4 regions of the Streptomyces sp. NPDC031274 genome follow, and region 1 is predicted to be linked to each of the others. Evidence: riboswitches for the same ligand, from Rfam matches in the RefSeq annotation. Region 1 holds a riboswitch; each other region holds the start of a gene.

Region 1 (7,499 bases):
GGCCCAGTCCGGCGAGGAAGCGGGCAGTCCAAGACCGAGGAAGTTGGCGGACGCCAGCAGGTACAGCACGACGGAGAACCTGCCGCCCGCATCAGTGGCCAGCGGAGCAGCCAACTCCCGCGCCAGATGCCGGAGATGGATGTACGCCCAGCCGTGCCCCTGCATCCGCAGCGCCTCGACGACCGTGCGGGAACCCGGCGCGAGCGCGGCGCCGCGTACCAGGCGCGCGACGGCGGGGACTTGAAGCATCCCGGCGACCGTCACCAGCCAGAACCACTCCCGGTGTCCCGTCGCGGCCAGGGTCATGAGGACCAGCAGGCCGGGGAAGGCGAGCAGCAGGTCCAGGGCACGCATCACCGTCTCGTCGAGACCACGCCGCGGCCCCGCGGCCAGCAGACCCAGCGGAACCCCGACGGCCGTACCGACCAGAAGCGCGGCCAGGGCGCTGCCCACCACCGAGGCACCTCCCTCCAACACGAGCGCGAGCACATCGCGTCCAAGGACGTCCGTGCCGAGCAGGTGCCCCGCGCCGGGCGGCTGTGACGGCAGCGCGCTCTCGTCCGGCGACGTCTCCCCCGCCACCGACGGACCCAGCAGGGCCGCGAGCACCGGCACGCCCAGCAGAGCGAAGGCGATCCACGGCATGCGCCCTCGTACCGCTCCTGTCGAACGGCACTTCTCCGGCGGCATCACGCCGTCACCTCCCGTCGCGGTGCGAGCCGGTGTGCGGCCAGATCGGCGACGAGGTTCACGGCGACGGCGGTGCCCGCGAACAGGAGCGCGTACGTCTGCACTTGGGGCAGGTCCCGGTTCTGCACCGCCTCGACGAAGCCACTGCCGAGTCCGCGGAATCCGAACACCGCCTCCACGAGCACGGCGCCGCCGAGCAGCCCCTCCACGCACCGGGCGTACTGCTGCGCGGCGGGGCCCAGAGCGTTGGGCAGCACGTGGCGCAGCACCACCGTGCGTTCCCGCATGCCGAGCAGCCGTAGATGCTCGGCGACTGGCCCATGCCGCTCGGCCGCTACGCCGACGCGGATCTGGCGTGCCAGATCGCACAAGTGCCGGGCCGTCAGTACGGTGACGGGAAGCACGAGGACATTCGGCTCCGCCAGCAACGCGGCCGTGTCCATGCCGACGGCGGTGGCGGGCAGCAGTCCGGCCGCCAGGGACACCGATGCGACGAGCAGCAGCCCGAGCACGAACTCCGGGACGGCGTGCAGCAGCACGGCGGCCGCGTTCAGCGTGCGGTCGGTGCGGCTGCCCTCACGCAACCCGGACAGGGTGCCGAGCAGCGGCGCCACCACGGTGACGAGGAGCAACGCGGGTACACCAAGGAGCAGCGTCACACCCGTGCGGCGCGCGATGTCGTCGCCCACCGGCAGCCCGGTGGTCAGGGAATTTCCGAGGTCGCCGGTGAGCAGCCGCCCGAGCCAGTGCCAGAAGCGGGTCCAGGCCGACTCGTCGAGGCCCAACTGCTGCCGTAGCGCTGCCACTTGTTCGGGGGTGCCGAGTTCACCGCGGAGCACGTCGGCGGTGTCGCCGGGTAGGAGTGATCCGACGGCGAACACAGCCACCAGTACGAACAGGCATTGGACCAGCGCCAGGAGCGAACGCCGGAGAATGTAGGCGCGCACCTCAGCCGATGCGGACCCGGTCGAAGCGGGCCCAGTCGTGAGAGTTCGGCGGTGCCGCACGCAGGCCGCGGACGGAACGGTCGATGGCATCGGTGGCATCCGAGAACGCCCACACCAGCAGTCCGGATTCGTCGCGGGCGATCTTCTGGGCGCGGGCCAGCAGGCTCAGCCGGTCCCGCTCGTCGCGGGTGGTCCGGGCTCGCTCAAGGAGCGCGTCGAACTTCTTCGAGGCGTACTGCGTCTGGTTGCGGGCCGCTCCACCACGCACCCGCTGCTGCAGGAAGTCGGAGACGGGCAGCGTGGAGGTGGTGTTGAAGGCGGCGACGCCCTCCGTCTTGATCTCCGAGAAGTAGGTGCTGGAAGCCCGGGTGTTGGCCGTCAGCTTCAGTCCGACCTCGCGCAGTTGCCGCGCCATCAGATCCGCGGCAGGCTCCCACGCGGCGTCGACGGAACTCGTCTCCACCGTGATGTGCAGACCCTCGGCACCGGCCTCCTTCACCAGTGCGCGCGCCTCGTCGACATCCCGTGCACGCTGCTCGATGCCGTCCGGATAGCCGCGCAGGCCCATCCCGAACAGGTCGTCGCCGATCTCACCGTGCCCGGACAGCGCGATACGCACCAGCGCCGCCCGGTCGATGCCGAGCTGCACGGCCCGTACCAGGCGCGGATCGTTGAACGGCTCACGGCCGGTACGCAGGAGGAGTTGCTGCGCGGTCGCCCGCTCGGCCGTCAGCAACCGGGTCGAGCTCTCCTTCTTGAGCCGTTCCACGGAGGACCCGGCCATGTCGGCGGCGTAGTGCACCTGTCCGGACAGCAGCGCGTTGAGCCGCGCCGACTCGTCGTTCGCCGGGACGATCTCCAGCTCGGCGATGTGCGGAGCACCGTCCCAGTGATCGGCCCAGCGCCGGTAGCGGGCGATGCCGCCGGGAGTGAACGACACATGAGTGAAGGGGCCGGAGCCGACGGGCTTGCGGAAATCCTCCGTCCCGTCGGGGATGATCTCGGTGCCGGGCCCTGCCAGGACGGTGGGGAACTCGAAGTTCGGCGCCTTCAGTTTGATGACCACGGACCGTTCGCCGTCGGCCTTGCTCGCGGCGAAGTCGATCGAGGAGAGCAGTACTTGCGAGGGCGAGCCGGTGTCGGGGTCGGCAGCGCGGCGGTAGCTGTAGAGGACGTCTTTCGCGGTGACGGGCTTCCCGTCGTGGAATTCCGCCGCGCGCAGACGGATGCGCCACCGGGTGCCGGAGGCGTCGCTCTCCCATGACTCCGCGAGCCGCGGCCGGACGGACATGTCGTCCGCGTACGTACCGAGCGTGTCGTAGAGGGCCTTGGCGCGGGCCTGGTCGACGAAGTTCGGGGCGACGTGGGGGTCGAGGGTTTCCTGGGAGCCGCCCGACGTGAAGGCGGCGCGGAACCGGTCGCTCCCTCCCCCGTCCTTCCCGTCCCCGCCACAGCCGGAGAGCAGGCCGGTGGCGGTGAGGGCCAGGGCGCCTCCGGCGGCCAGCACCCCTCTTCTGCCGGGTTCCGGGCGCTGCTTCGGCTCCGTCCGGGCATACGTGATCACAGTCGATCCTCTCCGGGGTGTCCTCGCCCCTGCTATCAGATCGGCGACGGATCAGTCTCCTGACTCCCGGATCGTCGCTCGCCTCCGCCTTCCCGTCCGCGTGCGCGAACAGTGGCGTGCGGGAGGATCGCTCCCCGGTCACAGTGGCGGGACCGCGCCGGATTCACACCGGCTTCCTGGTTCCCGTCGCCTCGTGTGCTCATTGTGGCCTACGAGTTGTCGTCTACGAGGTGACGGGTGCGGGCAGGGCGGTAAGGGTGAGCGGTGAGGGTGAGCGGTGACTTCAAGCAGCCCGCACCGAGGGCCTCGGCAGCGGTGTGAGGGACGCGTGCTCCAGGGGTGCGGACGGGTCGATCGACACGTCGAGCGGGGCGGGTTGGGCGCCGGAGCGGACCAACAGGTCACCGACGGCGGCGATCATGGCTCCGTTGTCGGTGCAGAGCGTCATCGGCGGCACCCGCAGCTCGATGCCCGCGGCCTGGCAGCGCTGCTCGGCCAGGCCCCGCACACGGGAGTTCGCGGCCACCCCGCCGACCACGATCAGTGTCTTCACGTCGTGGTCGCGGCACGCCCGCACGGCCTTGCGGGTGAGGACGTCGGCGACAGCTTCCTGCAAGGCGGCCGCCCCATCGGCGACCGACAGCTCCGCGCCGCGCTGCCGGTGCTGCTCCACCCAGCGTGCGGCGGCCGTCTTCAGTCCGGAGAAGGAGAACGCGTACGGGTCGTCCCCGGCCCGGGTCAGTGGGCGCGGGAAGGTGACCGCCCCAGGGTCGCCGTCACGCGCGGCGCGGTCGATGGCGGGCCCGCCCGGATAGGGCAGCCCGAGGATGCGGGCGACCTTGTCGAAGCATTCGCCGGCCGCGTCGTCGAGCGTGTCGCCCAGGTGCAGGATCGGCTCGCGCACCAGGTCCGGCACCAGGAGCAGGGACGTGTGGCCGCCGGAAACGATCAGGACCACGCACGGCTCGGGCAGCGGCCCGTGCTCGAGGGTGTCGGCGGCGACATGTCCGGCCAGGTGGTGCACTCCGTACAGCGGTACGTCCGCCGCGTAGGCCAGGGACTTCGCACCGGCAAGGCCGACCTGGAGGGCGCCGGAGAGGCCGGGTCCCGTGGTGACGGCGACTGCGTCGATCTGCCCCAGCCGCAGACCGGCGTCCGCCAGGGCCTGTCGCACGACCGGGGTGAAGGCGTGCAGATGGGCGCGGGCGGCGATCTCGGGCACCACGCCGCCGAAGCGAGCGTGTTCGTCCATGCTCGACGCCACCACGTGGGCGAGGAGTTCTCCGCCCCGCACGATGCCCGCGCCGGTTTCGTCGCACGACGACTCGATCCCCAACACCACCGGTTCGCTCACTGCGCCCCTCCTTGTTGCACACATTCTCTACTTGCAATATATGTGCAACAAGAGGGTGCTCATTCCCCCGCGGACTCCGTCACCGGCTCCAAGGGGAAGTGGCACAGAGCCGTATGGGAGTCGGCCGCGCCCGTCGTCCCGCGGACAACGAGCGGCGGCGCCTGGGTGGCGCACAGGTCCTCGGCTCGCCAGCACCGGGTACGGAAGCGGCAGCCTGAGGGGATGTCGAAGGGCGAGGGGATCTCCCCCTGGAGCTGGATCTCCCGGTCACCGGTGGCCCGGGAGGCGTCAAGGACCGGTGCGGCCGACATCAGCGCGGAGGTGTAGGGGTGCTGGGGCCGGTCGAAGACCTCCTCGGTGTTCCCGTGCTCGATGACCTTGCCCAGGTACATCACCGTCACCCGGTCGGCGATGTAGCGCACCACGGACAGGTCGTGGGAGATGAACACGTACGCGACACCGAGGCGTGAGCGGAGTTCCGACAGGACGTTCAGGACCTGCGCCTGCACGGACAGGTCAAGGGCGGAGACGGGCTCGTCACACACGATGACGTCGGGGTCGAGGGCCAGCGCGCGGGCGATGCCGATGCGCTGACGCTGTCCGCCGGAGAACTCGCCCGGATAGCGGCGGGCGTCGCTCTCCCGCAGGCCGACCAGGGCGAGGAGTTCGCGGACGCGTTTCTCCCTGGCCTTCGGGCCCGGTACGACGTCCCGGTGGGTGCGCCAGGGTTCGCCGATCAGGTCGGCCGCCGACATGCGCGCGTTGAGGGAGGCGAAGGGGTCCTGGAAGACCATCTGGACGCGGCGGCGCCAGGCGAGGAGTTCCTTGCCGCGCAGGGCGAACGGGTCGGTGCCGTCGAACCGCACCGTGCCCGCGTCGGGCCGTTCGAGCCCGAGCAGCACCCGGGCCAGGGTGGACTTGCCGCAGCCGGACTCGCCGACGAGCCCGAGGATCTCTCCCCTGCCGAGTTGTACGTCGACGCCGTCGAGGGCGGTCAGTCGGCGACGGCCGCTGCCGAAACTCTTGCTGACGCCACTGACCTCGAACAGCGGCCTGGCTTCGGCTGCCTGCGGTGCGACGGGTGCTGCGGCGGCAGCTCGGGGCTCAGACATCGGCCAGCTCCTCTGAGAAGTGGCAGGCGGTCGTACGGCCCTCACCCGACGGACGCAGCACCGGCCGTTCCCGGACACAGCGTTCGCGTACCAGCGGGCAGCGGTCCTGGAAGACGCATCCGGGCGGCACCGCGCTCAACTCGGGCGGGCTGCCGGGCACGGCGGGCAACGGGCGCCCGCGTACCGCGTGTTCGGGGACCGAGTCGAGCAGTCCCCGGGTGTAGGGGTGGCGGGGAGCGGCGAAGACGTCCCGCACCGCTCCGTTCTCCACGACCGTGCCCGCGTACATCACGACCACGTCGTCCGCGCGTTGGGCGACCACGGCCAGGTCGTGGGTGATCAGGACGAGAGCCATGTCGCGTTCGTTCTGGATGTCCCGCAGTAGCCGCATGATCTGCGCCTGCACGGTCACGTCGAGCGCGGTGGTGGGTTCGTCGGCGATGAGCACGTCGGGATCGAGGGCGACGGCCATCGCGATGAGGAGCCGCTGCCGCATACCGCCGGAGAACTGGTGCGGGTAGGAGCGGGCCCGTTGCCTCGGCTCGGGGATGCCCACGCGCGTCATCAGCTCGATCGCCTTCTCCTTGGCCTGGCGCCGGGAGAGTCCGCGGTGGATGCGGAACGGCTCGCCGATCTGCCGGCCCACCGGCTGCACCGGGTTGAGGGCGGTCAGGGCGTCCTGGAAGACGATCGACAGGACAGGTCCGGCCAGCTTGCGGCGTTCCGCCGGACTCAGCCGCAGAGTGTCGCTGCCCCTGACGCGGACCGCGCCGCCGGTGACATCGGCCGCGGGATCAAGGAGTCCCACGACCGACAGAGCGGTCATGGACTTGCCGCAGCCCGACTCGCCGAGGAGAGCCAGGGTGCGGCCGCGCCGGACGCTGAAGCTGACGCCGTCCACGGCACGCACTGTCCCCGTGGGCGTGCTCAGATCGACGCAGAGTCCTTCGACGTCGAGGGCGAGGGCGGGGACATCGGTGTCGGACGGTGCGGGGATGGCGGTCGTCGTCACGGGATCAACTCCGGAGGAACGGCGGCGGAGGCGCCGCGGCGTTTCGTCGGCAGCGTCAGGCGCCAGCGCTGTGCGGGGTCGGTGGCGATGCGGGCCCAGGCGGCGAGGACCGTGGCGGAGACCGTGGTGAGCACGATGGCGAGCCCCGGAAGGACGGTGATCCACCAGGCGGTCTGGAGGTACTGCCGCCCCTGAGCGACCATCAGGCCCCAGCTGACGTCCGGCGGCTGGATGCCGATGCCGAGGAAGCTCAGCGATGACTCGGTGAGCATGACGAAACAGAAGTCGAGGGTGGCGACCGTCAGGAGCGTCGGCAGGGCGATCGGCAGGATGTGCCAGTAGATGATCTTCCTGCTCGGCGTGCCGAAGGTACGGGCCGCGTCGACGAACAGGCGGCTGCGCAGTTCGGCGGCCTCCGCCCGCGCGGTACGCAGGTACACGGGAACGCGGGTGACGGCGAGGATCAGCACGATGTTCAGGGCGCTGGGCGAGAAGACGTACAGCACGACCACCGCGATAAGGAGCGAGGGGAAGCTGAGGATCACGTCGGCGACGCGCATGGCGAGACTCTCGCGCCGGCCCCCGTGGTAACCGGCCCACAGTCCGAGGGCCGAGCCGATGGCCAGCGAACACAGCACGGCAGGGACGGCCACGGACAGGGTCGTCGCGGCGGCCTCGACAAGGCGGGCCAGCACGCTGCGGCCCAGGACGTCTGTACCGAGCAGTCCGTACACCCCGTCGCCCAGGGACGGTGGCCGCAGGGAGGCGTCCAGGTTCTGACGCTGTGCGCGGTCTTTGATGATCAGCGGGCCGAGGAGCG
Region 2 (7,499 bases), on a different contig from region 1:
GAGGCGCCTGGCGGGTCTCGGCGAACTGGCCGTCTGGTACGAACGGACGGACGCGCAGGACCTGTTGCCCCTCATCCGCTCCGACCGCCACCGCGAGCGCGCGGCGACCACCCTCGACCGGGCCCGCCGCCGTACGAGCCTGCAGGCGCTCGGCAAGCTGACAGAGGAGGTGGACGGGGCTCCCGGCGTCCGCCGCATCATCCACGACCCGCCGCTCCTCGAACCGGCGCGCGCCCCGGACCTCGCGGCCGTGCGCAAGATCTTCGGCGACTACCGCTCCACGCTCGCCGAGGAGCGCCGACTCCTCCTCGACCGCTACCACTTCGTGGACGCGGCGCGGAAAGTGGTGGGCGTGGGCAGTGTCGGCACCCGCTGCTTCATCGTGCTCCTCGCCGGGCGCGACGCCGACGACCCGCTCTTCCTCCAGATCAAGGAGGCGGTCCGCTCGGTACTGGAGGACCACCTTCCGGCAGGACCGTACGCCCATCCCGGCCACCGCGTGGTCGCGGGCCAGCGCCTGCTCCAGGCGGCGAGCGACATCTTCCTCGGCTGGATGACGGGCCCCCAGGGCCGCTCGTACTACTGGCGCCAGCTCCGCGACATGAAGGGCTCGGCGGACGTCGAGGCCATGTCCGCCTCGGAGCTGCGCTCCTACGCCCGGCTCTGCGGCACGGCTCTGGCCCGCGCCCACGCCCGCTCCGGCGACCGCGTGGCCATAGCCGCCTACTTGGGCGGCTCCGACACGTTCGACCGGGCGATCGCGGACTTCGCGCTGCGCTACGCCGTGCAGAACGCCGAGGACCACGCGGCGCTGACGGAGGCGATCGCCTCGGGGGTGGTGAACGCCGAGGATCCCAGGCCGCTCTAAGAGACGGTGGACGCCTTCGCCGCGCTGCGGGAGCGCCCTCTGCGCCCATGATCGGTACGACGCTTCCGCCGAGCGGGCGGGGCGGGGCGGGCACGGCACCCGGCGGAAGCGAATCAGACGTACCTGGGACGGCTGGGCACCCTGGTATCAGAGACGGCTGGACACCCTCGTCCCCGGGACGACTAGCGGATCTCGTCAGGGACCACCGTCAGCCACCGCTTGTCGGCGGTCACCTTCTGGCCGAGCTCCCGCTGCCGGTCCGCGTTCTTCTGCTTCATCTCGTCCAGCTGCTTCATGTACGAGTCCTTGCGGTTGACCCAGACCCGCGCCCCGCCGTGCGCCACGTCCGCCGAGTGGAACAGCATCGGGCCGTCGCTCACCGGGGTGTCGCCCGCCGCCAGGACGGGCTTCTTCCACTCGTCGATGTACGTGTTGATGGCCGCGGGCTTGCCCTGGTACCAGGTCAGCGGCGCCCACAGGTTCGGCGTCAGCTCGCGCTTGGCGAGCTTCTTCTCGTCGAAGCGGCCCTCAGCGATCTCCTTGCGGGAGCTGGTGAGCTTGCCCGTCTTGCGGTCCTTGAGCTGCAGGCCGACGCCGATGACGTTCTCGGGCTTCACGTTGTAGCCGTACTTGGGGTCGGCGAGGACCATCCGCACCAGGTCCTCGCTGGCCGCGCTGACGACGTACACCTCGATGCCGTGCCCTTGCAGCGAGTTGTAGAGCTCCTGCATGCCGGTGAAGAACTCGGGCTTCTTGACCTCGGTCTTCGTCAGCTTCCCGTCCTCGTAGTACTCGGCGGGGATGGGCTTGTCATAGGCCAGGAGCTCGTCGACGTACCCCTTGAGCTCCTTCAGCGTGAAACCGGAGAAGATCTGCGCGGCCCACGGGTAGGAGACCTGGTCGTCGATCTCGCAGAGCCGGGTGTAGTAGCTGTAGAGGCTCTCCTTGTGCTTCGCCGTGTCCTTGAAGGGGATGATCTTCAGTGACGGGTCCATCGACTTGCGGGTCAGCACCCCCTTCATCTCCAGGAAGGGCAGGAGGGACTCCTCCAGGTCGTTGCGGTACGTCGTGTTGTCCGCGTCGAAGACGGCGTACGCGCCCTTGTGCTCGTTCTTCGCGATGACCTTGCCCAGCTTCTTCGCGACCGGCTTGGGCCAGTGCTTCAGCTCGGCCGTGGCCTTCGAGGTCTTCGCGGCGGTTCTCGCCGAGGCGTCCGCGGCCGTCGCGTCCGTGCTCGGCCAGAGAGCCGTGCCCGCGAGAACGGCCGCGGTGAGCGCGCCCGCCGTGCCGAGTACGGCCAGCTTGCCCTTTGCCTTTACTACTTTTACTGCCTTTGCTGCCATGGTTCTGTGCCCCCTGAGAGCGGTCTGCGCCCCGTCCGGAGCGGCGGGTCATCGTATGGGGTGGGACGGCGGATTCCCATGATCGACATCACCGGACGGAACGGGCATGGGTCGGCCGTGGGCGGGTAGTGGGATGGGACGCCTGCCGGGGTGCTCGGGCTTGCTCAGGTGCGTTCCGGGCTCAGGTGCGCTCCGGTCTGCTCGTGGGCCTGCTCGGGCTTGCTCCGGTCTGCTCGTGGGCCTGCTTCGGAGCGGCGCTCATCGCATACTGGTGGGCATGGAGACCGTCTCCCGCGAGTTCGTGCGGGCCGCTCCGCGGCTCGACGGCATGGTCGTGTCCGCCGTCGGCTACCGCACGGCGGGTGAGCTGCCCGGCCTGCACCGCGGCCTGCCGTCCCCGTATCTGACGCTGATCTTCTCGCTGGACGGTCCCGTCGCCACCGGCCGCAGTCCCGAGCAGGCGGTCGGCCCCGATGCCATCCGCACGGACATCGTCCTGGGCGGCCTGCACCAGTCCCCGGCGTACGTCGTGCGGCCCGAGCACGAGGCGGGCATCCAGCTCGCCGTGCATCCGCTCGCCGCCCGCGCCCTGTTCGGCGTACCGGCCTCGTTGCTGACCGGTGACCTGGTGACGTCCGGCGCGGACGTGATGGGGCGCCGCGCCGTCGACGTACGGGAGCTGCTGTGCGAGCAGGGTGGGTGGGAGGAGCGATTCGCCTCCCTGTCCGGCTACCTGAGGCAGCGCGTGGCCGACGCCGACGCGAACGGAGCCGTACGGCCCGAGGTCGCCGAGGCCTGGGCCTGGCTGGCCCGGCACCGGGGCGTCGGCACCCTGCGCGGCCTCTCCCGGCACGTGGCGCTCAGCGAACGCCGCCTGACCACGCTCTTCCGTGCCGAGACGGGCCTGAGCCCCAAGCAGGCGGGCCGTCTGATGCGCTTCCAGCGCGCCCGCGACGCCGTCGTACGCCCTGTCGCCTCGGGTGGCGCCCCCGACCTGGCCCGCGTCGCCGCCGACTGCGGCTACTACGACCACTCCCATCTGGTACGGGACTTCCGGCAGTACACCGGGGTGAGTCCCAGCGGCTGGCTGGCCGAAGAGTGCCGGAATATCCAAGCCGGGAGCCATGGCGGGGGCGAAGAGTAGGACTCATGGACACCAACGAGAAGCAGCAGTCCCAGTCCCAGCCTCAGTCCAAGCCCCAGTCCCAGGCCCAGCCCCAGTCCCAGCCCCGGTCGACCTCCGCTTCGGCCGGGCGCGCCCCCGATGTCTGGCCGTCGCTCCAGGCCAACGACGCCCCCGCCCTGATCGACTTCCTGGTCGGCACGGTCGGCTTCCTGCGCACCGCCGTCTACGAGGACGGCGACCGCGTGGCCCACGCCGAGCTCGACTGGCCCGAGGGCGGCGCCGTCATGCTCGGCTCGTACGACGAGAAGTCGCAGGACTGGTGCCTGAAGCCGGGCACCTTCGGCGCGTACGTCGTCACCGATCACGTGGACGACCTCTACCAGCGGCTCAGCGCCGCCGGAGTCGAGATCATCCGTGAGATCGAGGACCAGCCGTACGGCAGCCGGGAGTTCGCGATCGCCGACCCCGAGGGCAACAAGTGGTCCTTCGGCACCTACCGCGGCGCACCGAGGCCCGACCAGGCGTCCTGACCGGGCTTCCTGCTCAGGCGTCCTGACCAGGCATTCTGAGGGGTGCCCTGACCTCGCGTGATAGCTTGCGGACGCCAGTCGACCCACACCAGGGCCAGGGAATCCGGTGCGAATCCGGAACTGACGCGCAGCGGTGAGGGGGTACGGGCGGGGCCACGGCCACTGGGCGTCCACGGACGCCTGGGAAGGCGCCCCGTCCGGCCGATCCCCGAGTCCGAAGACCTGCTGGCCGCCTTCGCCCGCGCACCGAGCGGCGGAGGTGACGAAGCAGGCCAGGCTCCGCGTATGAGCCGTGAGACTCAAGGGATCGTGTGTCCTCCACAGCCCGTCGTGTACGTATACCCGTCTTCCTCAGTTTCTTCAGTGCGGCTCTGGTCGTCACGCTGACCTCCTGCGGCGGCTCGCCTGCCTCCTCCACCACGGACAAGAAGGCCGACGGCTATCCACTGACCCTGACCTCCTGCGGCAAGAAGGCGGAGATCAAGGCGCCGCCGCAGCGGGCGGTCTCCCTCGACCAGGGCTCCACCGAGATCCTGCTCTCCCTCGGACTCGCGGACCGCATGGTCGGCACCGGGACCTGGACGGACCCGGTGCTCAAGGGACTGGAGAAGGACAACGCCAAGGTGCCCCGGATCGCCGACAGCTACCCCTCCTTCGAGAAGGTCCTCGCCAAGGAACCGGACTTCGTCACCGCGTCCTTCCTGGCGACGGTCAGCAAGGGCGGCGTCGCGGACCGCGCCAAGTTCGCCGAACTCGGCGTACCCGCCTACGTCTCACCGTCCGACTGCGCGGGCAAGGACAACAGCGGCGACGGTGACGGCAAGCGGGTCAAGACGCTGACCATGGACACGGTGTACGGCGAGGTGCGGGACCTGGCCAAGGCCTTCGGGGTCGAGAAGCGCGGCGAACGCCTGATCACGGAGCTCAAGGGCCGGGTGGCGAAGGCAACGAAGGAGATCGACGCGTCCGACACGACCCTCCTCTACTGGTTCGCCAACTCCGACGCCCCCTACATCGCGGGCTGCTGCGGAGCGCCGGGCATCATCACCCGCGAGCTCGGCACGGAGAACGTCTTCGACGACACCCGCGAGGAGTGGCCCCAGATCAACTGGGAGACGGTGGCGGACCGCGACCCGGACGTCCTGGTCATCGGCGACCTCACCCGCAAGTCGCAGACGGCTGAGAGCGCGAAGAAGAAGATCGAGTTCCTGGAGTCCAACCCGGTCACCAAGAACCTGACCGCGGTGAAGAAGAAGCGGTACGTGCTGCTGAGCGGCCAGGCCATGAACCCGTCGATCCGTACGGTGGACGGCGTTGAGCAAGTCGCCGACGCGTTGCGCGAGTTCGGGCTCGACAAGTGAGGGGTGGCGCCGGTGTCGGCGCCGGTGCCCGTGCCCGTGTCGGTCTCGGTGTCGGCGCCGGTTCCCGTGTCGGCGTCGCGGGCGGTGTACGCCGCGCCCTGCTCTGGACGACGGGACTCGCCGCCCTCGCCCTCTCCGTGGCGGTGGCCGTCACGATCGGCCCCGCCGACATCTCCGTACTGGACGTGTGGTCGGCGGTGGCCGCCCACCTCGGCTGGGGCGAGGCGACGCTGACGCCGATCCGGGACGGCATCGTCTGGAACCTGCGCATGCCGCGCACGCTCCTCGCGGCGGTCTGCGGCGCGGGCCTCGCGGTGTGCGGAACGGTCCTCCAGTCCCTCCTGCGCAATCCGCTGGCCGACCCCTTCGTGCTCGGTGTCTCCTCGGGCGCTTCCACGGGGGCGGTCGCGATCGTCGTCCTGGGGGTCGGCGGGGGAGTGGTGTCGATCTCGGCGGGGGCCTTCGTGGGGGCCCTCTGCTCGTTCGCCCTCGTCCTGCTGCTCAGCCACACCCTGGGCGGGAGCACCGACAGGGTGGTGCTTTCCGGGGTGGCGGCGATGCAGCTCTTCTCCGCGCTCACTTCCTTCGTGATCCTGACGGCGGGCAACGCGGAGACGACGCGGGGTGTCCTGTTCTGGCTGCTCGGCTCGTTGAGCGGGGTGGGCTGGACGGATGTCTGGCTGTGCGGGGCGGTGCTCGTCGTCGCCCTCGTGATCTGCCTGGCGCATGCCCGCACCCTGGACGCGTTCGTGTTCGGCCAGGACGCGGCGGCGACGCTGGGAGTCCACGTGGCCCGTACCCGCCTCCTGCTGCTCTCCACCACGGCCCTGCTCACGGCGGCGCTGGTCAGCAGCGCGGGCGCCATCGGCTTCGTCGGCCTGGTCCTGCCGCACGCGGCCCGCGCCCTGGTCGGCTCGGGGCACGCGCGACTGCTCCCGGTCACGGCGCTCGCGGGCGCGGTGTTCCTGGTGTGGGTGGACACGCTCGCCCGTACGGTCCTGGACCCGCAGGAGGTCCCGGTGGGCGTGGTGACGTCCCTGATCGGCGTACCGGCATTCGTCCTGGTCCTCTACCGCACGCGAAAGGCGACGTGACCGACGACGTGATCGAGGACATGACGGACGACATGACCAACGCCGTGACCGACAACATGACCGCCGCCGTGACCGGCGACGTGATCCCGCACGCTGCTGTCCCCGGCCTGCGAGCCGACCGAGTGACCAGAACGGCGGGCGGCCACCTCATAGTCGACGGAGTGACCCTGGCCCCGCCCCCCGGAGCGACGGTCGGCCTGCTCGGCCCGAACGGCTCGGGCAAGTCCACCCTCCTGCGCATCCTGGCGGGCGTCCTGGCCCCGGCATCGGGAGCGGTCACGCTGGACGGCCGTCCACTGCGGGACGTGGGCCGCCGCACGGTGGCACGCAGGGTGGCGGTGGTGGACCAGGACGCCACCACGCAGGTCGAGTTGTCGGTGGAGGAGGTCGTACGCCTGGGCCGCATCCCGCACCGCAGAGCGTGGTCCCCGTCCACGCCCAAGGACGACGAGGCGGTCCACGAGGCGCTGACCCGCACAGGCCTCGCCGACCGCGCGGGCCAGTCCTGGCACACCCTCTCCGGCGGCGAACGCCAACGGGTCCAGATAGCCAGGGCCCTGGCCCAGGCCCCCGAGGAACTCCTCCTGGACGAGCCGACCAACCACCTGGACATCCAGCACCAACTGGACCTCCTGTCCCTGGTCGCCGACCTCCCTCTGACCAGCGTGATCGCCCTGCACGACCTGAACCTGGCCGCCATGTTCTGCGATCACGTACTGGTCCTGCGTGAAGGCGTGGCCCACGCGGCGGGCACACCGTCCGAGGTGATCACGGAGGAGCTGATCGCGAAGGTGTACGGGGTACGGGCGGTGGTGACGAGGGTGGACGACGGCCCGGACAGCCGCCCGTCGATCCGCTTCCTGAGGGGCTGAGTTCCTCTCCGAGGTGTCCGCGAGGCCAGTCAGTCGAGCTGCAGACGTTCGGCGAGGCCCGCGGCGGTGAAGGCGACGACGAGTTCGGTGCGGCCCTCGGTGAAGTGGGCCCAGCTGTCGAAGTGGACGGGTACGACCCGGCGCGCGCCGAGGATCTTCGTGGCCTCGGCGGCCTGGGCGCTGTCGAGGACGATGGGTGCGCCGTCGAACAAGAGGGGGAAGCGGGGCGCGCCGGCGAAGAGGACGGCGGTGTCCACAGGGCCGAAGCGCGCGGCCGTCTCCTCGACCGCGGTGAGCGAGGCGTT
Region 3 (7,499 bases), on a different contig from region 1:
GCTGATCCGCCGCCATCGCATCGACGTGGTCGTCACGAAGGACAGCGGCGGGGCCGCCACCGCCCCCAAGCTGGCCGCGGCCCGCGAGGCACGGATCCCGGTGGTCGTGGTGAGCCGACCGCCGGTGCCCGAAGGCGTGACAGTGGCCGGTACTCCGGAGCAGGCCCTGGCCTGGCTGCGCACACATGGCGGCAGCCAGGCCTAGCAGCACCGGAGGCTCAGTCCTCGGGATAGCGGCGGGGCGTCCACACGATCTGCTGTCCGTCGCCCCGCTGCTCCCAGCGGGTCTGCGAGGACCCGACGAGCAGGATCGTGCGCATGTCGACATCGGCCGGATCGAGATCGGCGAGCCGCACGGTGCGTACGCTCTCGGTCGGGCCGCCGACATCGCGGCCGAGCACCACGGGCGTGTCCGGCGAGCGGTGTTCGAGAAGCAGATCGCGGGCCTTGCCGACCTGCCAGGTCCGGCTGCGGGAGCCCGGGTTGTACAGCGCGAGCACCAGATCGGCCGATGCCGCCGCCCGCAGCCGCTGCGCGATCACCTCCCACGGCTTGAGCCGGTCCGAGAGCGAGATCGTGGCGTAGTCGTGGCCCAGCGGAGCACCCGCGCGGGCGGCGGCCGCGTTGGCGGCCGTCACCCCCGGCAGCACCCGCACCGGCAGATCCGCGTACTGCTTCTGCGAGGCCACCTCCAGGACGGCCGTCGCCATGGCGAAGATGCCCGGGTCGCCGCCGGAGACCACGGCCACGCGCCGCCCGCGCCGGGCGAGATCCAGGGCGAACTCGGCGCGTTCCGACTCGACCTTGTTGTCCGAGCCGTGCCGCACCTGCCCCGGGCGGACCGGCACCCGGTCCAGGTAGGTGGTGTAGCCGACCAGGTCGTCGGCGGCGGCCAGCACGCCACGGGTCTCGGGCGTGAGCCACAGCGGCCCGGCGGGACCCGTACCGACGACGGCCACCTCGCCGGTTTCCGGGGCGCGCTCGGGCCGGGGTGCGTCGATCCTGCTGGGCAGGACCGCGACCGCGAAGTACGGCACCGTGTCGGCGTCGACCGCGGCCAGCTCGTCGGTGCGCTCGCCTGCCATCGTGGCGCGCTCGACGTAGTGGGCCTCGGGCAGCCGCCCGGAGGCCTCGAAGGCGCGGCGTACCGCGGGGAACGTACGGCCAAGCTTCATCACCACCGCCGCGTCGGTGGCGGCGAGACGGGCGGTCAGCTCCTCCTCCGGCAGGGTGCCGGGCAGGATGGTGAGCACCTCCTCGCCCTCGGCGAGCGGAGTGCCGAGCCGGGCGGCGGCGGCGCTGACGGAGGTGACTCCGGGGATCACCTCGGTGGGATAGCGGTCGGCGAGCCGCTTGTGCATGTGCATGTACGAGCCGTAGAAGAGCGGGTCGCCCTCCGCGAGGACGGCGACCGTGCGTCCCGCGTCGAGATGCACCGCGAGGCGGGCCGCCGCCTCGGTGTAGAAGTCCTCCATCGCACCCCGGTAGCCACCGGGGTGGTCGGTCGTCTCCGTCGTGACGGGGTAGACCAGTGCTTCCTCGATGTGGTCGGCGCGCAGATGCTTGGCCGCGATGGACCGCGCGATCGACCGTCCGTGCCGGGCGCTGTGATAGGCGACGACATCGGCCTCGGCGATGACTTCCACCGCGCGCAGGGTCATGAGGGCCGGATCGCCGGGGCCGAGCCCGACACCGTACAGGCGGCCTGTCTTGTGCTCGCTCACGCTCATTCTTCCTCGCTGGCGATCGCGTTGAGTGCGGCGGCCGCGATGGCGCTGCCGCCCCTGCGGCCCCGCACGATCATGTGTTCAAGGCCTGACGGGTGCGCGGCCAGGGCGTCCTTGGACTCCATGGCGCCGACGAAGCCGACGGGCACACCGATGACGGCGGCGGGACGCGGTGCGCCCTCCTCGATCATTTCGAGCAGGCGGAACAGGGCGGTGGGCGCGTTGCCGACGGCTATGACCGCGCCCTCCATCCGATCGCGCCACAGTTCGAGGGCGGCGGCGCTGCGGGTGGTGCCGAGCTCGGCGGCCAGTGCGGGCACCGCCGGGTCGGACAGGGTGCACACCACGTCGTTGTCCGCGGGCAGCCGCTTGCGGGTGACGCCGCTCGCGACCATGGCCACGTCACACAGGATGGGGGCGCCGGCCCGCAGGGCCTCGCGGGCGCGGGCCACCACGTCCGGGGTGAAAGCGAGGTCGCGTACGAGGTCGACCATGCCGCAGGCGTGGATCATGCGGACCGCGACCTGGCTCACGTCGGCGGGCAGGCCCGCCAGATCCGCTTCCGCGCGGATCGTGGCGAAGGACTGGCGGTAGATCGCCGGTCCGTCCTTCTCGTACTGATGCACAGTGCGTTCGCTCTCTTGATAGGGCATGGAACAGTCAGGTGTCGCTGGGTCGTTCATGTCGTGTCAGCCGCGGGCCGCGGCCACGGCGGCGGCGAGCCCGCCGGAGCTGCCGGGGACGGTCACCGGAGCATCGCGATCCGCGCCGTGTACGCGGGAGATCTCATGGCCGTCAGGAGTGGCGACGACATCGACCCACTCCCCGTGGGGATGACCGCACCGGCGTGCGCAGCCGGACCAGTACACGGGCAGCGCCCCCACAGGCCCCAGGGCCGCCGTCGCCGCCGCGCGTACGTCGTCCAGGGACTTGGCGCAGCCGGGCCGACCGATACAGGCCCCCACCCCGGTCCAGGGCGAGTCGGATCCGACGATGAGGCCGGCGGCCCGCAGATCCTCCAGGAGTCGCACGGCCGCTCGCCGCTCGACTCCCGGCAGGACGACCCCGCGCCAGGGGGTCAGCCGCAGCTCGCCGCTGCCGCGGTGGCGGGCGGTGTCCGTCAGTGTCTGCCACTGGAGTGCGCTGACGCGCCCCAGGGGGAGGCCGAGGGACAGCGCCGCCGTGTCGTGCTTGTCGCGTTCGCTGCGGGGGCCGGGCACGACACCGAGGGCGGGGCCGCCCGGACCCTGGGGGAGCGGGGCGGTGGTGAGGGCGGGGCTGAACCCGGCCTGCCGCGACCGGCGTACGACCGCGTCGAGGAGGGGGCCGGTGCCGCCGGGCAGATCCGTCACCCGCCAGGCGCCCGCGTCGGGTGCCTGCTCCAGGAAGGTCTCGGCCGCCATGAGGGCGGCCCGCGGTGCCCGCGCGGCAGGTATCAGGACGGCGTCCCGCGCCGGGCCGATCCGCAGCAGTGCGTCTTCGTCGCCGCGCGCCGTCAGGGTCACGTCACCGCCCAGCGCACCCACGTCGCCCCGGCCGTCGTCGAGCGCGAACAAGAACCGGCCGGACAGGGCGGCGGCCTTGTCGCTGGTGCACAGCAGTTCGTCCAGAGCGGACAGCCACGGGCGGATGTCCCGCTCTCCCCGGCCGTCTAGCCCCGAAAGCGGTGAAGCCACCACGTTGCGCGCCCGCTCATGGCGTTCGGAGGGCAAAAGGCCCGATTCGCCCAGGAGATGGGCCAGTTCGCTCCCGCGGTCCGCGCGCAGACCGCGCAGCTGCACATTGCCGCGCGATGTGAGATGCAACTCGCCGTCTCCAAGGCGCTCGGCCAGATCCCGCAGCACGTCCGCCTGCCCCACGCTCAGCAGCCCGCCCGGAACGCGGACACGGGCCAGCGCCCCGTCGTCCGCCCGGTGCAGCCGAAGCGTCCCGGGGCAGGAGTCACCGCGGCTGCGGGCAGACTCGTCTCCCGGGAGCACTGGCGAGGGGACCGATGGGGGCATGGCGGCGAGCATACCGACCTATCGCAGCAGGTCCGCCTGCCCCCCGGTAGTTGCCAGGCCCTTAGTATTCCTAGCGACGGGCCAACCGGCCCGTCGTCGCCACAGACGGCGACAAGGGGAGGAAGCCCGGTGTGAATCCGGCGCGGTCCCGCCACTGTGAGCCCGGTCCTGGTGCCGGGTGAGTCAGGAACTCCCTTCCCCGAGCTCTCGTCCGCTCGAGCAGGGGAGACGCCATCGACACCACCCGGGGCGTGGACACCCCGAGGAAGGCCCGACGCCGCATGATCCTGCTCCTGTCGACGTCCGACACCGACCTGCTCAGCGCCCGCGCCGCAGGCGGACCGATCGCCTACCGCTACGCGAACCCCTCCCGGCTCCCGCTCGAGGACCTTCCGCAGCTCCTGGACGGCGCCGACCTGGTCGTCGTACGCCTGCTCGGCGGAGTGCGCGCCTGGCAGGAGGGCCTCGACCAAGTCATCGCCACCGGACGCCCCGTGGTCGTCCTCACCGGCGAACAGGCCCCCGACGCCCAGCTGATGGCCGCATCGACCGTCCCCATCGGCCTTGCCGCCGAGGCCCACGCCTACCTGGCCCACGGCGGCCCCGGCAACCTGGAGCAGCTGGCCCGGTTCCTCTCCGACACCGTCCTGCTGACGGGCCACGGCTTCGAACCGCCCGCCCCCGCACCCTCGTGGGGCCCGCTGGAGCGCACCGCCCGTCAGGTCGAGGGACCGACCGTCGCGGTGCTCTACTACCGCGCCCACCACATGAGCGGCAACACCGCCTTCATCGAGGCCCTGTGCCGCGCCGTCGAGGACGCCGGAGCCCGCCCGCTGCCGCTGTACGTCGCCTCGCTGCGTACCCCCGAACCCGAACTCATCGATGAACTGCGCGCCGCCGACGCGATCGTGACCACGGTCCTCGCGGCAGGTGGCACACGGCCCGCCGAGGCCTCGGCGGGCGGCGACGACGAGTCCTGGGACGCGGGCGCCCTCAGCGGCCTCGACGTCCCCATCCTCCAGGCGCTCTGCCTCACCAGCTCACGCAGCGACTGGGAGGACAACGACGAGGGCGTCTCCCCGCTGGACGCCGCGAGCCAGATCGCGGTCCCCGAGTTCGACGGCCGACTGATCACGGTGCCGTTCTCGTTCAAGGAGATCGACGAGGACGGACTTCCCGCGTACGTCGCCGACGCCGAGCGCGCGGCCCGCGTGGCCGGCGTCGCCGTACGGCACGCGCGCCTTCGCCACATCCCGGCCGCCGACAAGCGCATCGCGCTCGTCCTGTCCGCGTACCCGACCAAGCACTCCCGGATCGGCAACGCGGTCGGCCTCGACACCCCCGCGAGCGCCGTCTCGCTGCTGCGCCGACTCCAGGCCGAGGGATACGACTTCGGTACGGACGAGGTGCCGGGGCTTGTCTCCGGCGATGGTGACGAGCTGATCTACGCGCTGATCGAGGCAGGCGGCCACGACCAGGAGTGGCTCACCGATGAGCAGCTGGCCCGCAACCCCGTCCGCATCCCGGCGGCCGACTACCGCCGCTGGTTCGCCACCCTCCCCGCCGAGCTCCGCGAGTCCGTGGAGCAGCACTGGGGCCCCGCCCCCGGCGAGATGTTCGTGGACCGGTCCCAGAACCCGGAGGGCGACATCGTCCTCGCCGCTCTGCGCCGCGGCAACCTGCTCATCCTCATCCAGCCGCCGCGCGGCTTCGGCGAGAACCCGATCGCGATCTACCACGACCCCGATCTGCCGCCCTCGCACCACTACTTGGCCGCCTACCGCTGGATCGCCGCCTCCGCCGACGACAACGGCTTCGGCGCCGACGCGATGATCCACCTCGGCAAGCACGGCAACCTCGAATGGCTGCCCGGCAAGAACGCGGGCCTGTCCGCCGCCTGCGGCCCCGACGCGGCACTCGGCGATCTGCCCCTGATCTATCCGTTCCTGGTCAACGACCCGGGAGAGGGCACGCAGGCCAAGCGGCGGGTCCACGCCACCCTCGTGGACCACCTCGTACCGCCGATGGCCCGCGCCGACAGCTACGGCGACATCGCCCGTCTCGAACAACTCCTGGACGAGCACGCCCAGATCGCCGCGATGGACCCGGCGAAGCTGCCCGCGATCCGCGCCCAGATCTGGACCCTGATCCAGGCCGCCAAGCTCGACCACGACCTGGGGCTGAAGGACCGCCCTGAGGACGAGGGCTTCGACGAGTTCATCATGCATCTCGACGGCTGGCTCTGCGAGATCAAGGACGCCCAGATCCGCGACGGCCTCCATGTCCTGGGCGGCGCCCCGGCCGGTGCCGACCGCGTCAACCTGGTCCTCGCGATCCTGCGCGCCCGCCAGATCTGGGGCGGTACGGCGTCCTTGCCCGGCCTGCGCGAGGCGTTGGGCCTCGACGAGTCGGCGGCCACCCGCACCAGCGCCGACGAGGTCGAGGAGCAGGCACGTGCGCTGGTCCAGGCGATGGAGGATGCGGACTGGGCCCCGGACGCCGTGGCCTCGGTCGCGGCGGGCCACCCGCGGTCCGTCGCCGACATCCTCGACTTCGCCGCGAGCGAGGTCGTACCGCGCCTGGCTGCCACGACCGACGAACTGGACCACGCCGTCCACGCGTTGGAGGGCGGCTTCGTCCCGGCGGGGCCCTCGGGCTCCCCGCTGCGCGGCCTGGTCAACGTCCTGCCGACCGGCCGCAACTTCTACTCCGTCGACCCCAAGGCGGTGCCGTCGCGCCTGGCCTGGGAGACCGGCCAGGCCCTGGCCGACTCGCTCCTGGAGCGCTACCGCACCGACAACGGCGACTGGCCGACCTCGGTCGGCCTGTCCCTGTGGGGTACGAGTGCCATGCGCACCGCCGGTGACGACATCGCCGAAGCGCTCGCCCTCCTGGGCATCCGCCCGGTCTGGGACGACGCGTCGCGCCGTGTCACGGGCCTTGAGGCGATCCCCGCGGACGAGCTCGGCCGCCCGCGCATCGACGTCACCCTGCGCATCAGCGGCTTCTTCCGCGACGCCTTCCCGCACACCATCGGCCTCCTGGACGACGCGGTCCGCCTTGCCGCCTCGCTGGAGGAGCCCGACGAGGCGAACTTCGTCCGCGCCCACGCGCAGGCCGACCTGGCGGCCCACGGCGACGAGCGCCGCGCCACCACCCGCATCTTCGGCTCCCGCCCCGGCACCTACGGCGCGGGCCTGCTCCAGCTCATCGACTCCCGCGACTGGCGCACCGACGCCGACCTCGCCGAGGTCTACACGGTGTGGGGCGGCTATGCCTACGGCCGTGAGCTCGACGGGCGTCCGGCGCGGGAGGAGATGGAGACGGCGTACAAGCGCATCGAGGTCGCGGCGAAGAACACCGACACCCGCGAACACGACATCGCCGACTCGGACGACTACTTCCAGTACCACGGCGGCATGGTGGCCACGGTCCGCGCGCTGAAGGGCAGCGCCCCGGAGGCGTACATCGGCGACTCGACCCGGCCCGAGACGGTCCGCACCCGCACCCTGGTCGAGGAGACCTCCCGCGTCTTCCGGGCCCGCGTGGTCAACCCCAAGTGGATCGAGGCGATGCGCCGCCACGGCTACAAGGGTGCCTTCGAGCTGGCCGCGACGGTCGACTACCTCTTCGGGTACGACGCGACGACGGGCGTGGTCGCCGACTGGATGTACGACAAGCTCACCGAGACGTACGTCCTGGACCCGACCAACCGTGAATTCCTCCAACAGGCCAACCCCTGGGCCCTGCACGGCATCGCCGAGCGCCT
Region 4 (7,499 bases), on a different contig from region 1:
GGCGTCGAAGAGGGCGACCCAGCCGCGCAGCACGGCGGCGTCGTCCCGGTCCCAGGCGCGCAGCCGCCAGCCGGGGCGCGCGATGTCGCCGTGCACCTCGATGAGTCCTGCGAGGCGTGCGGTGTCCCAGTCGGCGCGGACCTGATCCGGGGTCAGTGCCAGTTCCGCGGCGGCCCGTTCGGCGATGGCGACGGAGAGGGTGCCTTTGGTGCCTTCGGCTCCGTCGGCGGCGCCGGGTGTTCCCACGCGGCTGGGCCCGGAGCGCAGGGACGTGTCGGCCCAGCGCGCGACCCGGACGGCGTCGGCGAGGCGCTTGCGCGCCATGCGGGCCAGCTCTCCGGGGGCGGGTGTGCCCTCGGGCGGCCGGGGCGCGGGACGGCGCGCACGCTGCTGCGTCACTGCGCCGGGGGCGGTCAGGGGCCGCGCTGTGTCGCGCTCCGCCCCCGCTCGCCTCTCGGCCCTGGGGGATTGAGCGCGGACGAGTCGAAGCCTTGAGTCGCGCGGGATACGGGACGTCACAGGAGCAGTCTTCCTGTTGACGGTCCGAAAACCCAAACGGAATGCCTTCGCGAGGCTCCGGAGAGCTACCTCAGAGGGCTCTCGCGCGCTACATGAGAGGCGTGAGGAAGCGCCGCAGCGCCTCTTCGTAGCCTGCGGGGTCGGCATTCCACATGGCTCCGTGGGGCGCATCCGGAACGGTGTGGAGGGTGACGAGTTCCGGTCGCCGCTCGGCGAGTTGGCGGGAGAGCGCCCAGGGGGCGATCACGTCGTCGGGGCCGTGGAAGAGGAGCGTGGGGACCTTGAGCACCTCGGGGTCGGCGGCCTCCAGGATGCGGTCGCCGCGCAGGCCCGTGCGGCCCTGGGCGGCGCGCACCGCGAGGGGCAGAAGGGGGCCCGGTGTACGCCGGGCCGCGGCGAGCGCGCGCAGGGTGGTCTCCCAGTTGAGCACCGGGGAGTCGAGGACGAGTCCGCTGATCCTCTCGCGCAGGGCGGAGTGCGCGGCGGCGCGCAGCGCCATGGCGGCGCCGGTGGACCAGCCGTGCAGGATCACGTTCCGCGCTCCGTGGCGCACGGCGTAGCGCATGGCCGCGTCCAGGTCGCGCCACTCGGTCTCACCGAGGTGGCCGAGGCCGTCCGGGGAACGGGGCGCGCCGAGGTCGCCGCGGTAGGCGATGTCGAGCACCGGGAACTGCTGGCGGTGCAGGAAGTCCATGACGACCATGGGGTGCTCTCGGGTCGTGCCGAGGCCGTGCACGGTGATCACCCAGGTGTCGCGGACACCCGGCACGAACCAGGCGGGCAGGCCGCCGAGTTCGCCGGGGATGTCGACGTCCGCGTGGTCGATGTCCAGTGCGGCGTGCGGGTCGCCGATGTGGACCTGCGGGGTGAGCCAGACCTTCGCACCGGGTTCGAGGGAGCCGTGCGTGACGCGCTCCAGGCGGCGTACGACGGCGTCCGCCTCGTGCGGCGCCCAGTCCAGGACGGGGCCGATCACGGCGTGGCTGCCGTTGCCGCTGAGGCCGTACGTGCCGGGGCGCAGGCTCGCGAGGGCGCGGGTCAGGGTGATCTGGCCCGCGGTCGTGGAGTGGACCGTGAGGCGGGGGTCGGTCGGCAGCGGGCGGCCCGCCGGTGCCTTCAGGGCGGCATTGCTGGCGAACCGACCCGCGGCGACGGCGGCTGCGCCGCCCAGGAGGGCGGTGGTGACGGCGGTGACGGCCGTTGCCGTCGCTTTGGCTGGGCGCACCTGCCCAGTGTCCGGCGGGCGAGTGGCCACGGCCAGTGGGCGTAGCCCGCGGGGTGACGTCATGCCGTCCGCGTACCCGTGGGCGAGGTGCTGAATCCGCGGGCCCCCGGGACGAAGCCGACCCGGCCGGACGCGCCCCCGGGGCCGTCACTGCTGGCCGTAGCCCCGCAGCCTGTCCTCCGCTTCCCTCAGCTGCCCCGCGGACAGGAGCGTCGGGGTGTGACCCGGGACCGCGCTGGCCGTCAGCCAGAGGCGGGACATCCATTCCAGCTGCGCCGTGCGGTCGTACGCCTGGTCCAGGGTGTCGCCGTAGGTGACGGTTCCGTGGTTCTGGAGCAGGCAACCCGTGCGGTCCCTGAGGGCCCGGAGCATGTTCTCGGCCAACTCGTCGGAGCCGTACGGGGCATACCGGGCAACCCGGGCCGGGCCGCCGAGGGCCGCCGCCATGTAGTGGATGGGCGGGAGCTCCGGGACGAGGGTGGAGACGGCGGTGGCGTGCACCGCGTGGGTGTGGACCACGGCTCCGGCGTCCGTGGTGCGGTAGACGGCCAGGTGCATGGGCAGTTCGCTGGTGGGGGCGAGGTCACCGAAGAGCTGATTGCCGTCCGTGTCGACGCCGACCGCGTCCCGCGGCCCCAGGCGGTCGTACGGCATGCCGCTCGGGGTGACCAGGATCGTGCCGCCGACCCGCACCGAGACGTTGCCCGACGTGCCCACCACCAGGCCGTCCGTCACCGTCCTGCGGGCAGCCGCCACCAGCTCGCCCCACGCCCGCTCCACCGCGTCCTGCCGAACTTCGTCCCGCTGCTCCGTCATGCCGCGATCCTGCCAGCCGTGAGGCGCGGCACCGTAGGGGCGGAGGCAGGGAGTCCGTAAGAGTACAAATGTGCATACATCCCTCCCTGGCATTGATTGGCTTGCCATCGGCGGCCATCGACTGCCATCCGATGGTCTTCCAGTACTCTCCGGAAGAATTTGTCCCGCACGTCGCAGTCCGGGAGGAAATATGGCTCATGACCACAAACCGTCCCGTCGCCGCGCGCGCGTCATCGCGGCCTCAGTAGTGACTCTGGCCCTTGGGTGGACCGTCCTCGCCGAGATTCCGGTTTCGGCGGCGGGCAAGCCCAGGGGGCACGACGTCTCGTCGCACCAGAAGCGAGTCAACTGGCACAAGGCGAAGAGCAAGGGCGCACGCTTCGTCTACATCAAGGCCACCGAGTCCTACACGTACCGCAATCCTCGCTTCAAGCAGCAGTACAACGGCTCCCGCAAAGCGGGCATCCTCCGCGGCGCGTACCACTTCGCCGTGCCGAGCAAGTCCTCGGGCAAGAAGCAGGCCGCCTATTTCATGAGGCACGGTGGACGGTGGAGCGCAGACGGCCGGACGCTGCCGCCGGCCCTCGACATCGAGCACAATCCGTACGGCAAGCGGAAGTGCTACGGCATCAGCAAGCGGGGCATGGTCCACTGGATCAAGTCGTTCAGCAACGAGGTGAAGCGGCAGACGGGACGGCGTCCCGTGATCTACACGACCACCAGGTGGTGGAACAAGTGCACAGGCGGCAGCCGTGCCTTCGCGGCGCATCACGCGCTGTGGCTCGCGCGCTGGTCGGCGGGGTCGGGGTCGCTGCCCAGGGGCTGGTCGTACCTGACCTTCTGGCAGTACGACAACGGCGGCAGGCTGCCAGGTGATCAGAATCTCTTCAACGGCTCGCTGAGCCAGCTGAAGAGGTTCGCCCGAGGGTAGCCACGCGCTGCCGGACACCCTCGGAACCCCGCATTCCAGGCCTCTGGAAGCTCACGTTCCAGGCCTCGCGACGCCACTCCGGGCGATCTTCGTCAGGGCCACGACGGAACCGGAGTGGCAGTGCCCCGAATTGGGTCACCGCACGGCCCGACCCAGTTCACTTTCCGTTCACTCAGCTTGCCTACGTTCCACTTGCCACTGACGTCCAACAGAAGCCTGGGTAAATGGAACACATCACGCTTCTCCTCGGGATCGTGATCGTTACCGCTCTCGTGTTCGACTTCACGAACGGTTTCCACGACACAGCCAACGCGATGGCCACCACCATCTCGACTGGCGCCCTCAAGCCCAAGACGGCGGTGGCCATGTCCGCCGTGCTGAACCTCGTCGGCGCTTTCCTGTCGATCGAAGTCGCCAAGACGATCTCTGGCGGCATCGTCAACGAGGACGGACTGAAGACAGAGGTGATCTTCGCCGCCCTGGTGGGCGCGATCCTCTGGAATCTCCTGACCTGGCTGGTGGGCCTGCCCTCCAGTTCCTCCCACGCGCTCTTCGGCGGCCTCATCGGCGCCGCGGTCATGTCGATGGGCTGGTCGTCGATCAACGGCGGCACCGTCGTCACCAAGATCCTGCTCCCCGCGATCGCCGCGCCCCTCGTCGCCGGCATCGCCGCGACGCTGGCCACGCGCCTGACGTACCGCATCGGGCGCAACACCGACACCAAGGCGACCGCCAAGGGCTACCGCGCCGGTCAGATCGCCTCCGCGGGCCTCGTCTCGCTGGCGCACGGCACGAACGACGCGCAGAAGACCATGGGCATCATCACGCTCGCCCTGATCACCGGCGGCGTCCTGAACCCGGGCGCCAACCCCCCGATGTGGGTCATCGTCTCGGCCGGCATCGCCATCGCCCTCGGCACCTACCTCGGTGGCTGGCGCATCATCCGCACGATGGGCAAGGGTCTGACGGACCTCGCGCCGCAGCAGGGCTTCGCCGCCCAGACCAGCGCCGCGACCGCGATCCTGGCCTCCTCGCACATCGGCTTCTCGCTCTCCACCACCCAGGTCTGCTCGGGCGCCGTGATGGGCGCGGGCCTCGGCCGCAAGGGCGGTGTGGTCCGCTGGTCCACGGCGACGCGCATGTTCGTCGCCTGGGGCCTCACGCTCCCGGCCGCCGGTCTGGTCGGCGCGGGCGCCGAGTTCCTCACCAAGCAGGGCCCCTGGGGCGTCGCGGCGACCGCCACGCTCCTGGTGGCCGGCTCCGCCGTCATCTGGGCGCTGTCCCGGCGCGACGCCGTCGACCACACGAACGTCGCCGACGACGAGATCGGCGGCTCCCCGGCCGCCGAGCCCGCCGGTGTCGTGACCACCGCGATCGCCGCCGTCACGCCGCCGCCCACCGGCTCGGCCGTGACGACCGCGGACGTCGACCTCGTCAAGGCCACCATCCCGGCCCCGACCCCGACTCCGACCGGCACCGTGGCGGACCCCGCCCGGCCCGCCACGGTGTAAGGACAAGTCAGCATGAACATCGACTGGGCAGCTCTCGGCTCCGTGTTCGGAGTCAGCCTCGCGGTGACGGTGGCCCTGGTGGGCCTGTTCACCCTCGGCATCGTCGGCCTCTCCAAGCGCGAGGCGGCAACGTCCGGCGCCGCTTCGACCGCTTCCACCGCTTCCACCGCGGGCGGGCCCCCGATGGCGGCACGCACGGGCGCGTACGTGTGCTTCGCGCTCTGCGCGGCGGCGGTGGCGTACGGGATCTCTCTGATCGTCGCCTGACGATCGCAGCTCCGGGTGGGGTGCGGGACGCTTCGGCGGCCCGCACCCCACCTCTGTGCGCGGGCCCGGTGAGGGTTCCGGCGAGAGGCCCGGCTGTGGGCCTCGGCACACTCTCCCGCCCCAGGTCAACGGCAAGTTGACGGGCGTTCGCGGGCGTGGTGGACTGCCGGAGCCATTACGGCGGCAGAAGAGGAAGCCGGTGCGAATCCGGCGCGGTCCCGCCACTGTCATCGAGGAGACGACTCCTCGGAAGCCAGGAACTCTCGCCGCCGATCTCGTCGAATCAGGGCGCGGACACCCTGAGTGAGGACATATCGCCATGTGCGGCCGCCCGTTGCCGGTCTCTGTGCCCCCGCCTGTCCAGGCCGGGCCCCTCGCTCCCCTCCGCGTCACGGCCGGCTGAAGCCATGCGTGCCGATCGCGACTTCGCGTACGGCGCCGCCGCCGGCCTCCTCGGTGATCTGTTCCTCGGCGATCCTCGCCGCGGGCATCCGGTCGCCGCGTTCGGCCGGGCCGCGGGAGCCGTCGAGCGTGTGCTGTGGCGTGACCACCGCGGGTGGGGCGCCCTGCACGCCGTGGTGTGCGCCGGGGGCGCGGCCGGTGCCGCCGCCCTCGCCTCTTCCCTTGTACGTGACTCACGCGCCGCATCCGTCGCGCTGACCGCCGCCACCACCTGGGCCGTGGTCGGCGGGACCTCGCTCGGCCGCGAGGCGCGGGCCGTCGGCGGTGCGCTCGCCGCCGGGGACATCGAGGTGGCCAGGGAGCGCCTTCCGCATCTGTGCGGGCGGGATCCGCAGGCGCTCGACGCCGATGGCATCGCGCGGGCCGTGGTCGAGTCCGTCGCCGAGAACACGTCCGACGCGGTCGTCGGCGCCTTGGTGTGGGGTGCGCTCGGCGGGGTTCCCGGGCTTGTCGCCTTCCGGGCCGTGAACACGCTCGACGCCATGGTCGGGCACAAGTCGGTGAAGTACCGGAGGTACGGGTGGGCCTCCGCGCGGCTCGACGATGTTCTGGGGTGGCCCGGGGCCCGGCTCACCGCGGTGCTCGCGGCTGCCGCCGGGGATGCGCCGCGAGGAGCCCTGAAGGCCTGGCGTGCGGACGCGGCCAAGCATCCGAGCCCCAACGCGGGGCCCGTCGAGACCGCCTTCGCCGGGGCGTTGGGGGTACGGCTCGGGGGGACCCTCTCGTACGGGGGCCGGGTCGAGCACCGGCCTGTCCTGAACGGGGACGGGCGGGACGTCGAAGTCGCCGACATCGAGCGGGCCGTGAAGCTTTCGCGACGGGTCGGGCTGCTCGCCCTGGGGGTCGCGGCCGTGGTGAGCACTATGCGGAAAGGCAGGGCCTGATGAGTGGTGGGCTGCTCGTTGCCGGGACCACGTCCGACGCGGGGAAGAGCGTGATCACCGCCGGGATCTGCCGGTGGCTGACCCGCAAGGGGGTCTCCGTCGCGCCCTTCAAGGCGCAGAACATGTCCCTCAACTCCTTCGTCACACGCGAAGGCGCCGAGATCGGGCGGGCCCAGGCCATGCAGGCGCAGGCCGCGCGGGTCGAGCCGAGCGCGCTGATGAACCCCGTGCTGCTCAAGCCGGGCAGTGACCGCAGCAGCCAGGTCGTCCTCATGGGCAAGCCCGTCGGCGAGATGAGCGCGCGTGGCTACCACGGAGGGCGCCAGGAGCAGCTGCTCTCCACCGTCGTGGGATGCCTCGAAGAACTTCGGGGCAGCTATGACGCCGTGATCTGCGAAGGCGCGGGCAGTCCCGCGGAGATCAATCTGCGGCGTACGGACATCGTGAACATGGGGATCGCGCGGGCCGCCCGCTTCCCGGTCCTCGTGGTCGGCGACATCGACCGCGGCGGCGTCTTCGCCTCGTTCTTCGGTACGACCGCGCTGCTCAGCGCCGAGGACCAGAAACTGGTCGCCGGTTATCTCGTCAACAAGTTCCGGGGCGACGTCTCACTGCTCGAACCCGGGCTCGACATGCTGCACGGGCTCACCGGGCGGCGCACGTTCGGTGTGCTGCCCTTCCAGCACGGCCTCGGCATCGATGAGGAGGACGGCCTTCGGGTGTCCCTGCGGGGCGCCGTGCGGGAGTCCGTCGTCGCTCCCCCGGTCGGTGAGGACGTGCTGCGGGTCGCCGTCTGTGCCCTGCCACTGATGTCGAACTTCACGGACGTGGACGCCCTGGCCGCCGAACCCGGCGTCGTGGTGCGGTTCGTGGACCGCGCCGAT

The links. Region 1 has a riboswitch for cobalamin ahead of ACZ5CR_RS05565 (ABC transporter substrate-binding protein). Riboswitches for the same ligand answer to the same signal wherever they lie in the genome.
Region 2: another riboswitch for cobalamin. It lies ahead of ACZ5CR_RS20740 (ABC transporter substrate-binding protein); the one in region 1 lies ahead of ACZ5CR_RS05565 (ABC transporter substrate-binding protein).
Region 3: another riboswitch for cobalamin. It lies ahead of cobN (cobaltochelatase subunit CobN); the one in region 1 lies ahead of ACZ5CR_RS05565 (ABC transporter substrate-binding protein).
Region 4: another riboswitch for cobalamin. It lies ahead of ACZ5CR_RS30960 (cobalamin biosynthesis protein); the one in region 1 lies ahead of ACZ5CR_RS05565 (ABC transporter substrate-binding protein).

What each region holds. Positions count from the first base shown of each region.
Region 1 is NZ_JBVIHP010000002.1:586,748-594,246, reverse strand. It holds gene ACZ5CR_RS05575 (ABC transporter permease) at 1-645, opposite strand, end outside; gene ACZ5CR_RS05570 (ABC transporter permease) at 690-1,637, opposite strand; gene ACZ5CR_RS05565 (ABC transporter substrate-binding protein) at 1,639-3,201, opposite strand; cobalamin riboswitch at 3,234-3,433, opposite strand; gene tsaD (tRNA (adenosine(37)-N6)-threonylcarbamoyltransferase complex transferase subunit TsaD) at 3,485-4,579, opposite strand; gene ACZ5CR_RS05555 (ABC transporter ATP-binding protein) at 4,615-5,667, opposite strand; gene ACZ5CR_RS05550 (ABC transporter ATP-binding protein) at 5,660-6,679, opposite strand; gene ACZ5CR_RS05545 (ABC transporter permease) at 6,676-7,499, opposite strand, start outside.
Region 2 is NZ_JBVIHP010000012.1:153,954-161,452, forward strand. It holds gene ACZ5CR_RS20720 (DUF2252 domain-containing protein) at 1-868, shown strand, start outside; gene ACZ5CR_RS20725 (HAD family hydrolase) at 1,051-2,211, opposite strand; gene ACZ5CR_RS20730 (AraC family transcriptional regulator) at 2,489-3,355, shown strand; gene ACZ5CR_RS20735 (VOC family protein) at 3,361-3,867, shown strand; cobalamin riboswitch at 3,926-4,111, shown strand; gene ACZ5CR_RS20740 (ABC transporter substrate-binding protein) at 4,179-5,228, shown strand; gene ACZ5CR_RS20745 (FecCD family ABC transporter permease) at 5,327-6,322, shown strand; gene ACZ5CR_RS20750 (ABC transporter ATP-binding protein) at 6,379-7,194, shown strand; gene ACZ5CR_RS20755 (MBL fold metallo-hydrolase) at 7,224-7,499, opposite strand, start outside.
Region 3 is NZ_JBVIHP010000035.1:251-7,749, reverse strand. It holds gene ACZ5CR_RS38495 (cobalt-precorrin-6A reductase) at 1-205, shown strand, start outside; gene ACZ5CR_RS38490 (precorrin-2 C(20)-methyltransferase) at 219-1,730, opposite strand; gene ACZ5CR_RS38485 (precorrin-8X methylmutase) at 1,727-2,353, opposite strand; gene ACZ5CR_RS38480 (precorrin-3B synthase) at 2,417-3,742, opposite strand; cobalamin riboswitch at 3,811-3,942, shown strand; gene cobN (cobaltochelatase subunit CobN) at 4,012-7,499, shown strand, end outside.
Region 4 is NZ_JBVIHP010000022.1:117,044-124,542, reverse strand. It holds gene ACZ5CR_RS30990 (hypothetical protein) at 1-519, opposite strand, end outside; gene ACZ5CR_RS30985 (alpha/beta hydrolase) at 608-1,744, opposite strand; gene ACZ5CR_RS30980 (class II aldolase/adducin family protein) at 1,892-2,560, opposite strand; gene ACZ5CR_RS30975 (lysozyme) at 2,751-3,491, shown strand; gene ACZ5CR_RS30970 (inorganic phosphate transporter) at 3,716-5,002, shown strand; gene ACZ5CR_RS30965 (hypothetical protein) at 5,015-5,269, shown strand; cobalamin riboswitch at 5,412-5,554, shown strand; gene ACZ5CR_RS30960 (cobalamin biosynthesis protein) at 5,677-6,615, shown strand; gene ACZ5CR_RS30955 (cobyric acid synthase) at 6,615-7,499, shown strand, end outside.